One region of the Paenibacillus sp. sgz302148 genome, then DNA from elsewhere that is predicted to be linked to it. Evidence: riboswitches for the same ligand, from Rfam matches in the RefSeq annotation. Region 1 holds a riboswitch; each other region holds the start of a gene.
The links. A riboswitch is a leader RNA that binds a small molecule or an ion and turns the genes downstream of it on or off. The one in region 1 is predicted to bind cyclic di-AMP.
Positions count from the first base shown of each region.

Region 1 (3,920 bases):
AATATTGTCTGAACCGGGGATCTTGGCGGATCAATTCAAACACTTGCATTTTAGACTCCGCATCCAACCAGCCTGCAACATATTGCAATGCAAGCTCCCGCAGTTCTTGTTCCCGCTGATCCATGCTACCCCTCCTCCATCCAGTTCATTAGTTTTCTTTTTGCATAATAACATTTGCTCTTGATAGTCCCTTCCGATAATCCCGTAAGCTGCGCAACTTCCCGGTAGGTAAGACATTCTACGTAAATACAATACATAATCGTTCGGGAGACTTCGTCCAATCGACTCAGCATTTCGGATAAATCAGCACGCAAGATGAGCCGGTGTTCGGGGGAAGCCTCATGCGCCTGTGCCTGCTCCAGCTCGATTTCACTGCTTGTTTCCATATTTGACTTGCGAAGCCGATCGACCATTTTATGGTGTGCGATTGTTAAAATCCAAGCTTTCATGGATCTGACGCGAGGCGCTTTGTCCAGGTTCGTATAAACAGATAAGAAGGTGTCTTGAAAAATATCTTCAATCAGATGCGTGTCACGAAGCTTATATTTCAAATATGAATAGACGCGATCTGCAAATTGTTCGTAGATTCCGTCAAATTCCACATTTCCCCACCCCCTCACTACAATAGTCGTTATCAAACCGAGATTAGTTCGAATCGCCCGATGATTTTTGAAAAATATTTTTATTGGACTAGCAGAAGTTCAATAAACGCACTAAAATCATACTTTCCTCCCATTTCCTCAACTATGAACACGATTTGAGCTCTTTTCTTGCTTTTCGCAGCTTGGATCTGCAAGATTCGAGATAATCGCCGAACGACAGAGATAATCCAAGAAAACAAAAGGTTATCCGTCAAGTAAGCGCTCCACTCCTTCGCAGGTTTCCAATTCGTGCCTCATTTCGCTTGAAAGCCGCCTTTACAGTTTCAAGAGCGAGGAGTATGATTCAATTCATGATTTACCAATTCAACGAATTGCTTCAATGATCGCTGAGTTTCCGAACAGGAAAACGGGGGAACCAACCGCGATATGGCCGTCTGTGTGAGAGCGGATTGCGATGTCGCATGGGGTGAATCCTTAAGGTCAAACAAGATGACCTTGGGGTAGGGCGAACTCTCACCGCCCGAATCCGGCAGCTAACCTCGTAAGCGTGGATGGAGAGAGGAGTGACACCGTGATCGTGTAAACGACCGCAGGGGTTAAAGCCTCTGTGGTTTTTTATTGTCCAAAAACGAAATGTGATGAATCATAATGCATCTTTATCGCTGAGTCTCCGAGCAGGAGAGCGGGGGAACCAACGGCCGCGGGCCGATGTGAATAAGCATCGGGCCGAAGCCACGGGGTGAATCCTTAAGGTCAAACAAGTTGACCTTGGGGTAGGGCGACTTCCACGTCCGAATCCGACAGCTAACCTCGTAAGCGTATAGGGAGAGGCAACGATTGTCGTGCTTTCCAACTGCGATTCGAATAACGAATCGCATGATGCCGGAAGCCTGCGAGAAGAGTTCCTCATCTCGCAGGCTTCTTTGTTGTTGCTTTCTCCTTAAAGTACAAGGAGGAGAATTGGAATGGAGAATACCTATCAGCCGGAGGAATCCGACGGGGAACCGCAGTTTACGCTGGTGTACGCACCGAACAAAGCGGGAGAAAATTTTGTGAAGCTTTTGAAATATAAAAAAATTCCGTATGCCGTCTTGACGAATACCGAAGAGGCAAGAAGCTATTGGACCGGCCTCGGCGTACAGCATGTCATCTGCATCGATTCGGCGGATCACCAGACTTGGATCGTGCCTGAGGTGGCCGTCGGCAATGTTTACATTTTCGAACAAAGCCTGAATTTGTGCTGCCGTTTCATTCAGGTTTGCCGGACGTGGACGTCCAAGTCGATTTATGTCATTACGCAAGGGGCAAATCCGCGGATGATCTATCGGGGGTTAGGCGCGGATTGCGTCGTGCATTCAAGAACCGGTGAGGTTGCGTTTCTGCTGCAATCCTCCGAGAACGGGTAGGAGTTGATATTCAATGTTGGACTTATATATGATTTCGGCGCTAGCCGCCGCGTTCGGCTTGTTTTACGGATTTCTCCGTTGGTGCGACAGCGTGGTTGAGACGGGAGGCGAGCCGAAATGATCGTCGTGCTGATCGCAGCGCTGTTCGTATTCGTATATTTGGCTTATGCGCTAGTGAATCCGGAGAAGTTCTAATGTAAAGATGCGGAGGAGAGTTTAGATGGGAATGATACAAATCGCCGCGGTCATCGCGCTGCTTTTATTGCTTGTCAAACCTTTGGGGACGTACGTGTATCGCGTCTTTTCCAATGAATCGAATTGGAGCGACAAGCTGTTCGCGCCGGTCGAGAAGCTGATATATAAAGCTGTCGGCTTGCGCAACCGCTCCGGGATGACATGGAAAAAATACGCGTTAAGCTTTATTCTGACCAACATTGCGCTGGTTGCGATCAGTTATATTGTATTGCGGCTGCAAAAAGGTCTGCCGCTGAACCCAAGCGGGACCGACAACATGGAGCCGACCCTGATTTTCAATACGGTCATCAGCTTTATGACCAACACGAACCTACAGCATTACAGCGGCGAATCAGGACTTAGCTATTTCTCGCAAATGGCGGTTATCACGATGATGATGTTCACCTCGGCGGCGACCGGCTTTTCGGTGGCGATCGCGTTCGTGCGCGGCATTACGAGCAAAGGGCAGCATATCGGCAACTTCTTCGAAGATTTCATCAAGGCGCATACGCGGATTTTTTTCCCGTTCGCCGTTGTCATTACGCTGCTGCTCGTCGCCTTGCAGGTGCCTCAGACGCTGCAGCCTACGGTTACGGCGACAACGCTTGAGGGGGCCGTGCAGCAAATCGCGATGGGCCCGGTTGCTTCGCTGGAATCAATCAAGCATTTAGGCACGAACGGCGGCGGATTTTTCGGAGCGAACTCTTCGCACCCGTTTGAAAATCCGAACGCGTTAACGAACGTCATCGAAATGCTGTCGATGTGGGCGCTGCCGGCGGCATTGCCGTATACGTACGGATTGTTCGCCCGTAACAAAAAGCAAGGCTGGGTGATTTTCTCAGCGATGATGACGTTGTTCATCCTGTTTCTGTCGATTGTCTTTTATTCGGAAAGCCAAGGCAATCCAGCCATTAATGCGCTTGGCGTCGATGCTTCGCAAGGCAGCATGGAAGGCAAAGAAGTCCGCTTCGGTATCGCGCAGTCGGCCTTGTTCACGACGGTGACGACGGCGGCAACGACCGGTACGGTCAACAATATGCACGATACGCTGACGCCGCTCGGTCAGATTACGCCGCTTGCCTTGATGATGCTGAACTGCGTGTTCGGCGGCAAAGGCGTCGGACTCGTCAATATGCTGATGTACGCGATACTGGCCGTGTTCTTGTGCGGGTTGATGGTCGGGCGAACGCCGGAATTTCTAGGCAGAAAAATCGAAGCGCGCGAAATGAAGCTAATTGCAATCGCGATTCTAGCGCATCCGTTCATCATATTGGCACCTACCGCGATTGCGTTTCTCACCGATCTCGGAAAAGGCGCGATTACGAACCCGGGCTTCCACGGCATCTCGCAAGTGTTGTACGAGTATACGTCGTCCGCTGCGAATAACGGCTCCGGCTTCGAGGGACTTGCCGACAATACGCCGTTCTGGAACATCTCGACCGGACTCGTCATGCTGTTCGGCCGCTATATTTCGATGGTGGCGCTGCTGGCTGTGGCGGGATCGATGGTCCGCAAGCAATGGGTGCCTGAAACGATCGGCACGTTCCGCACGGACAACAAGCTGTTTACCGGCATTCTTGTCGGAATCGTGCTGCTCATCGGCGCATTGACCTTCCTGCCGGTGCTGGCGCTTGGACCGATCGCCGAATATTTGACGCTTCGATAATGGGAGAGGTGC
Region 1 is NZ_JBVYOJ010000005.1:28,941-32,860, reverse strand. Features, by position in the region: gene AC0LWM_RS08940 (hypothetical protein) at 1-124, opposite strand, end outside; gene AC0LWM_RS08935 (RNA polymerase sigma factor) at 126-602, opposite strand; cyclic di-AMP (ydaO/yuaA leader) riboswitch at 977-1,165, shown strand; cyclic di-AMP (ydaO/yuaA leader) riboswitch at 1,253-1,437, shown strand; gene AC0LWM_RS08930 (hypothetical protein) at 1,568-2,008, shown strand; gene AC0LWM_RS08925 (potassium-transporting ATPase subunit F) at 2,126-2,203, shown strand; gene kdpA (potassium-transporting ATPase subunit KdpA) at 2,229-3,908, shown strand.

Region 2 (3,920 bases), on a different contig from region 1:
GATACACGATCGCATAGAGCGCAAGCGGGAACGATACGAGCCACAAAAATAATATTTTGCTTATAAAATAGAAGATTGGATTTTGCACATGCAAATACGTCACTTGTTCCTGCGTTTCGTCTTCGTTACGTACATAGCCGAACCCGAGCCAAGCCGCTACCACGAACAATAAGGCGGAACTTATCGCATAAGAACTTAATACCGGATTCGGCTTATACGTATACAATATAGGAACGATGACGACATAGAACAGATACGATGCGAAATAACGGTAGGAACGAACGTAATCGACGGCCAATAGCGGAATGATGCGCCATAGCTTCATCATGATGCCGATTCCTCGCTTTGCTTGCTCATATATATGATTGAGCCTTTCATCTGCAGAATGGCTGCAATCGTCGCATCGCTATAATCCGCTAGGACATGCATGATCGCCAAGCCGTCAAGGTATTCCCAACTCCGCATATGCGGCATCGATTTTAAGGCGATCTCGGCGGCTTGGTCCGGCAGTTTGGCGTGTATGACGGCATACGGTTCGAAAATCGAACGATGCTGTGCCATATGGATTATCGGCCGGTCTGCTTCATGCAGCTTGCCTTGGCTTAAGGTCAGCCGCCTCGTGGCGATCGCCTCCGCTAGCTCAGGTTCATGGCAAGTGAAGATCATCGCGATGCCTTGAAGCTTCAACTCGCGCAGAAGCTCGATGAATTCACCTTGAGCGGCGATATCCAGACCCGACAACGGCTCGTCCAATATGAGCAGATCGGGTTTAAGCAATATGGACTGCATGATACCCACCTTCTGGAGCATGCCTTTGGAAAAGTCGCGAATCCACGTCCGGCCGGTCCCTTCCAGGCGAAATAACCGCAAAAGCTCGCCAATCCGTTCATCCAGCGCATGCTGCTGCATGCCCTGGATCCGGCCCAATCGGTACAAATATTCCGCAGGGGTAAATCTCATTTTCGGAAATCGATCGGGGACATACCGGATGATGGCGGAAGCGTCGAAGACACGTCGCGACCCTCGGGACGCTGCGGTTAATCCTGCGACGATGCGGAGCAGCGTGCTTTTCCCGGAGCCGTTAGCGCCAAGCAGCGCGATCGTATCATGGCGAAGCAACGTGAGTGAAATATCGTCGAGCACGATTGTGCCTTGATACGATTTGCTAATTCCCGTTAATGAAACGATTTCCTTCATAGCGTCCGCCTTTCTTCTCATCTCCAATGTGGCTTATTATACCATACTGAGGTTTGCAGCAAAAAATCGTATGATATGTTCGGCCAGTGCAGATGCTATATAAAGTTTTTACGAAAGGGGGCTCTCGTTCATTATTGGGATCCGAATCGGCATACTGATTGGAGTGTTATTCAGCGGGTGGTACCAGGTACAGTCTGATGCCGCCATGGCTGCAAGCAATGATCGCCCTGTTCGCATCGTCTTTGCCGGAGACGCCATGATGGACGGCTCCGTTAAAGAAGCTATTCGCAAGAATGGGCCGCAATTTCCGTTCACTCAAGTAAGGAGCGAAGTGCAGCAGGCGGATTTTGCCTTTATGAATCTCGAAACCTCGGTGACGAATCGCACCCGCAAGGATACGAATCAAATATACAACTACAGCGCGGATCCGATCGCGCTGCAAGGCGTAAAGGATGCCGGCTTCGACCTGGTATCGATCGCGAACAATCATACGATGGACTTTCTGCAGCAAGGGTTCTCCGATACGCTCGCACATCTGGACCATTATGGTTTGCCGTATGTAGGCGGAGGGCATAACGAAGCGGAAGCTTATGCGGGAAAAACATTTGCGATCGGCGGATATCAGGTTAAATTTATGGCTGTCTCCCGCTTTCTGCCGACAGGGGAGTGGTTTGCGGGGCCTAATCGGGCAGGCATTGCCAATGCTTACGAGCAGCATAAAGTCATCCAAGCCGTTCGCAGGGAACGGGAAGGCTGCGATTATTTGTTATTGTACATTCATTGGGGCGTTGCCGGACATCATCGGCCGGAGACATGGCAGCGGCAATTCGCCAAGGAGATCATTGATGCAGGCGCGGATGCCGTCATCGGCAGCCATCCGCATGCGCTGCAGGGCTTCGAATATTATCGCGGCAAACCGATTGCATATTCCATCGGCAACTTTTTGTTCCCGAATTATGTTCGGAAGGCGAAGGCCGAGACAGGTTTGCTATCATTAGTCCTGGATCGCGGCAGCATCGGAATCCAGTTTTCGCCATATGAAATCCGTGACAATCAAGTGGTCAAGCTTGGGAAAACCGCGGTGGACAACCGACTTCGCCACCTTCAGACGATATCGTACGGGGTAGAGCGGGATGGCAACCGGTTTATGCCCAAAGGCTTAAACGATAGACCTGCCAAATGATTGTAAGCAATTGTCACATCATTAGGCGTTGATCGAGAAGGAATATAGTGCTAAAATATCGAAGTGTCAAAAAAATTGCCGAATCCATGAGCAGCACAAGTTCTGGTACGGGGGACTTCTTTATTGGGGTGAATGTTTGCCGTTTATGTTCAAGCGGCAGGCTAGGGAATACCTCTTCCCGAATCCGTCAACTAACCTCGGAGGCACCAAGGAGGAACAAATTGAATACTTTTTCCAAAGCAGTTGTTTTGTCGTGCGCAATTTTTGCAGGCGGCTTGTTTGCCACATCCGAATCGTACGCAGCGGAGCCGATTTACGGCGTCAAGGTACAGGTCAACGATTCGCTCATGAATACGTCCGACACCGAGGCGTATATCGACAGCAGCGAAAAATTGCAGGTGCCTTTCCGAATTACGGCGGAGAGTCTCGGTTATACGATTCAATGGGAAGCGGACGACAGCGGCGCAAAACGAGTGATCATGAAGAAGGACGACCAATCCGTCATCATGAAAACGGGCGATAACTATGCCCTTGTGAACGACAGCAAAGTGACGTTCGACTACCGCATCGACCTAACGCAAAAAGTAGTGTACATTCCGGTTCGCTTCTTCTCGCAGATCGGCGGCGTGGACATCAAGTGGAACGAAAACAGCGAACTCGCGATGATTTCTACCGACGGCGGGGAACATAAGCCGTTATGGACGGAAGCGGACAAGAAGAAGCTGGTGCAGAAGGCGGAAGTAAGCAAGCAGCAGCAGTTGCTACAATTGGCAAGCAATTACTTGGGAACACGTTACGTATGGGGCGGAACGAGCCCGAACGGCTTCGATTGCTCCGGTTTTGTGCAATTCGTTTATCAGAAGCATGGTATCAGCCTGCCAAGAACATCGAGACAAATGTACGCGGAGCTGAGCCAATCCGTATCCGAATTGAAACAAGGCGATCTTGTATTTTTCGCCGCGGGCAGCACCATTTCACATGTCGGCATCTTTGTCGGCAACAATCAATTTATATCGGCAACGGACGACGGAGTAGCGATCAAAAGCTTGTCCGGCGGTTATTGGGGCCCCAAATACATAGGTGCGAAGCGTGTTTTGTAAACGTAAGCAAGATCAAACAAAACCTCTCGAAACCGGTTATGCCGGGAACGAGAGGTTTTTTAATAGCCCTTCTTATTATCTTCGCTTTGCTGTTTTTTCCAGAATAACGCGGTGAGCATGTGGCCGATCCATTCCTTGTCCTCATCCGTCAAAACGATCCCGTCCAGCATCATATTGTTATTCATAATAAACCGGCGCAAATTAATCGGTTCGGACGATGAAGGGGCAGAAGGTCGATCCTCCAGGTAACCTGCGGCTTTCATCAGTTCGGTATAGGAAACATTCAATCCGTCGGATAGCTTCTGAATAATGTCGGGTGACGGAATGCCTCGATTGCCGTTTTCGAGCTGCGAAATATAAGCGGCGGAAACGCCGGAACGGTGAGCGACCTCGCGTATCGTGAAACCCTTTTGTTTGCGGATGTCTTTCAATTGGTTATA
Region 2 is NZ_JBVYOJ010000001.1:5,870-9,789, reverse strand. Features, by position in the region: gene AC0LWM_RS00050 (hypothetical protein) at 1-328, opposite strand, end outside; gene AC0LWM_RS00045 (ABC transporter ATP-binding protein) at 325-1,197, opposite strand; gene AC0LWM_RS00040 (CapA family protein) at 1,403-2,380, shown strand; cyclic di-AMP (ydaO/yuaA leader) riboswitch at 2,447-2,601, shown strand; gene AC0LWM_RS00035 (C40 family peptidase) at 2,602-3,480, shown strand; gene AC0LWM_RS00030 (helix-turn-helix domain-containing protein) at 3,540-3,920, opposite strand, start outside.
Region 2: linked by a shared signal. The riboswitch ahead of AC0LWM_RS00035 (C40 family peptidase) and the one ahead of AC0LWM_RS08930 (hypothetical protein) in region 1 are both predicted to bind cyclic di-AMP.

Region 3 (3,920 bases), on a different contig from region 1:
CTGACGGCCTCTACGCCGTTCAGATGCTGCGCGACAACCTCGTGCAGGTTCAGCTTGAGCACGTCGCCGTGGACAACCTTCACGTTGGCGTAGGGCGCAAGCGTGTCCTCCAGAATCGGGATGAGCCGCTGGTCGATTTCGATGGCTGCGACTTTGCCCGCTTCCTTCGCGAGCTGCTGCGTCAGCGCCCCGATGCCCGGACCGATCTCAAGCGCGCCGCGCGTAGCATCCAGCTGCGCCGCATCGACGATTTTGCCGAGGATGTTCTGGTCGATCAGAAAGTTCTGGCCTAAGCTTTTTTTCAACGTGAATCCGTATTTGTTAATAATCTCTTTGGTCCGCCTCGGCGAGGCGATATCCTGTTCGATGTTCGTCATCTATGACCCTCTTTTGTCCAATTGTTGCAGCGCCGCTTGAAACTCCTCGCGGCTAATTTGAAACATGCTGCACCGTTTATAAAATTGTTTGCCGTTGCATACGCCAATCCCAAGCAGCTTGCCCATCTCCAGCCGTCTGCGCGCCGCGTCGGCATGTACGATGAGTCCCGCTTCGATCAGGTCCTCCATCGTGATCTGCGACTCGCTCCCGGCGTATTCGCTGCGCACATTGGCAAGTGCCTTCCGGATCGTCTCAGGGCTCGCGTTCTCGACGCCGATGTCGCCTTTCCACTCCGCGTCCTCCGCATTGATGAAAGCATGCTTGCAGCCCGGTACGCGCGCCGCCACGATTTTACGAATCCGCTCCCCCGCATGATCGGGGTCGGTGAAGATAATGACGCCGCGTCTCGCATGCGCAAGCTCCACCCTGCGGAGGACGTCCTCTCCGATGGCCGAGCCACCGGTCTCGATCGTTTCGGCCTCTACGGCCCTCAGAATCGCCGTTGTATCGTCTTTGCCCTCAACGACAATAATTTCTTTAATCATTCCGCCATTCGTCCTCCAGACCCCATGGATACATGATGTGAGTGGTAATGTTAAAACTTACGCCTCACAGCAAAAAAGAAGAGGATGTACTCCTCTTCTTAGCATGCCACATTTTGCAATTGAATGCCAGCTGCCCAAGCTGAAGCTTAATTCGCCGACGGCTTATTCGGCCCGATAATATAAACGGTGTAGCCTCGCTTAAGCCCAAAACGGTCGACGTAATCCTCGCTATCGAAATAGACGTCGATTTTCTTCCCTTTGACGGCACCGCCGGTATCTTCCGCCCGCCGGAAGCCGATCCCTTCGATGTATACCCACCAGCCCATCGGAATGACCTTCGGATCAACCGCAATCGTACGGCCTTCGGTTACCCGCGTGCCGGATGCGGTCACGCCATAACCGTGATCGCCCTTCTTCTTGCCGGTCGATTCTTCGCCGGCCGAATAAGCGGTTAACGTGACGTTCTTAAGCACTTGCTTCGCATCAAACGTGACGCCCTTCTTCGACAACGTCTCCACTGCGGGAGAATGTTTGGATAATACCGCCACCTTCGGCATCTGCTTCGTGCCGACGGCGATAATGGTATTCACAGATGGCGCCTGCACAAGCTTGTTTACGACTTTCGCCGATACGAGCTTGCCGTCTTCGTACACTTTCTCCACCTTGCTGACGACAAGACCGGATTTGCCGTTCTGAACGACCTTCTCCTTGCCTTTGAGCAGCGTCGGATCCGCCTTCTTCACGATCTGGAACGGAACGGTCTGTTTGCGGTCTTCGAACGTTTTCTTCACTCTGACGACCGTGACCTTGCCTCCCGAAGCGATCGCCTGGTCCAGCGATGGCATTACTTTGTCTTGCTTGCCTATAGAAATATTCGACTTCTCTATGGCGTTTCGAACTGTCTTTTCTGTCGTGTATACCGTTTTGGTCTGCCCGTCAGCAGTCACTTGAACCGGAATCGCATGATCGATCACGACGCGATCCCCGTCCTTGATCGACGACGTTACCGGCAAAGAAATCCGGTCGTGCTCGCCGATCGAAATGGCTTGTTCATCCAGTAGGCGTTGCAGGACCCATTGCTTTGTTTCCACAACGGTTTCTCGTCCATTCACAACTACGGATACGCTCTTGGTAGCCGTACCGTACAACAACACCAAAAACATGAAAGTCATAGCGAATGAGATTACAGCGGTAAGTAGGATCAGACGCAAGTTTTCATGCTTCCATCGCAATGCGAAAGACATGCTGGATGATCGGTTCCCATGGGTGTCCTCAAACTGAAAATCGCCCACTTCTTCGGTCCTCCTTCATAGCCCCGCCGCCCGAGTGTAACATGAGTTCATCCTGACGCGACTATCGTTTTTTACTCCCAGATCCGCAGTTCGATCCGATCGAAGCTGCTAATCCGGTGTGCAAGCTGGTACAGTCCACCTCCCATGCTTAACTGTATGAACCCCGCTTGTTCGATATTCAAAATAAAAGAAGCCGGCGATAAGAGGATACTCTTTCGCGGCTTCCGGTGACGTCAAAAACACATAGGAAGGTTGGCAGCACGAAATTTCCTCTCCCTGGCACGCTTACGAGGTTAGCTGACGGATTCGGACGTGAGAGTCGCCCTATTCGCAACGCAATCACATTCGGCATATGGCCAAAAATGATCGCTTGCAAAATTCACCCCTAATGAATGCACACGGCGTACTATCGGATAAGCAGCCGTACGTGGTTCCCCCGTTCTCCTACTGGAGACTCAGCGATACTGGAAATTGCAAACAATATTAACGTTCTGAAAAGAATGATAACCTGATTCCACCATCGGTGTAAAGAACGGCAAAAAACCGTTTTTCGGTAAAATTGATGAAAAAGCAGCGAAATTTCGTGAATTTTTGAAACAAAAGCATTAATTATTTCGTCATATTTAAGAAGATCTCTGTATTTCTTTCATTTTTGTGAAAATGTAAATATTTGGGCGGCGTTTTCGCTCGTTATTTTCGCGATTTCTTGGAGAGAAATTCCTTTTATTTCCGCTGCCATCTCCGCCACTAGTCTCACATGAGCACTCTCGTTTCGCTTTCCACGAAATGGGTGAGGAGTTAAATAAGGGCTATCTGTCTCGACCAATAGACGGTCCAGAGGCACCTTCGAGAGCACATCTTTCGGTTGAACCGCATTCTTGAACGTGATCGGTCCCCCGAACGAAATATAAAAACCCATATCGAGACATTGCTTGGCCGTTTCCCAGCTCCCCGAGAAGCTGTGCATGACCCCGCCGACCTCTCCGGCCTTCTCTTCCTTCAACAACCTCAGAATATCCTCATGCGCATCCCGATTATGAATGACAATCGGCATGTTCAGCTTGCGAGCGAGCCTGATTTGCTCCCGAAATACGCGATGCTGCACGTCCCGCGGCGACGTGTCCCAATAATAATCTAGCCCGATCTCACCGATCGCCACCACCTTCGGGTGTTTCGCTAGCGATTCGATCCATTCCAAATCGCCCGGTTCCATAGTGATCGCATCTTGGGGATGCCATCCAACGACGGCGTAGATGAAATCGTAGGTTTCGGCAAGCTTCATCGTCGTCGGGATCGTTTCGCGGTTGAATCCGATATTGATTAATTTGGTTACGCCCTGCTCCAGCGCGCGCGCGATTACTTCCTCGCGATCATCGTCGAACTTGGGCGAATCCAAATGCGTATGCGTGTCGATTAACATGATTGTCCTCCTCATTCTATGTCGAAAAATTTCCGGACTTCCGGCTTCAAATTTTGTCTTTCTTCATATAACATGTCCGCAGGATAATAGAAGTGATGTTTCCCCATATGGATGCCGCTGATCGAGCGGACGATCTCCGATTTTCGCGAGATTTCGGTCAACTTGTCGCGATCGCCGAGCAGTAAAATCGGCGGTTTCTCCTCAGCTTCCCCAGGCCGATAAACATCATACGGAAGATCGGAAGGAAAATCAATCTCGAAGTAATAATCGGGATCGATGCCGATT
Region 3 is NZ_JBVYOJ010000025.1:11,341-15,260, reverse strand. Features, by position in the region: gene rsmA (16S rRNA (adenine(1518)-N(6)/adenine(1519)-N(6))-dimethyltransferase RsmA) at 1-377, opposite strand, end outside; gene rnmV (ribonuclease M5) at 378-923, opposite strand; gene AC0LWM_RS27935 (resuscitation-promoting factor) at 1,070-2,215, opposite strand; cyclic di-AMP (ydaO/yuaA leader) riboswitch at 2,483-2,686, opposite strand; gene AC0LWM_RS27930 (TatD family hydrolase) at 2,862-3,635, opposite strand; gene AC0LWM_RS27925 (HD domain-containing protein) at 3,647-3,920, opposite strand, start outside.
Region 3: linked by a shared signal. The riboswitch ahead of AC0LWM_RS27935 (resuscitation-promoting factor) and the one ahead of AC0LWM_RS08930 (hypothetical protein) in region 1 are both predicted to bind cyclic di-AMP.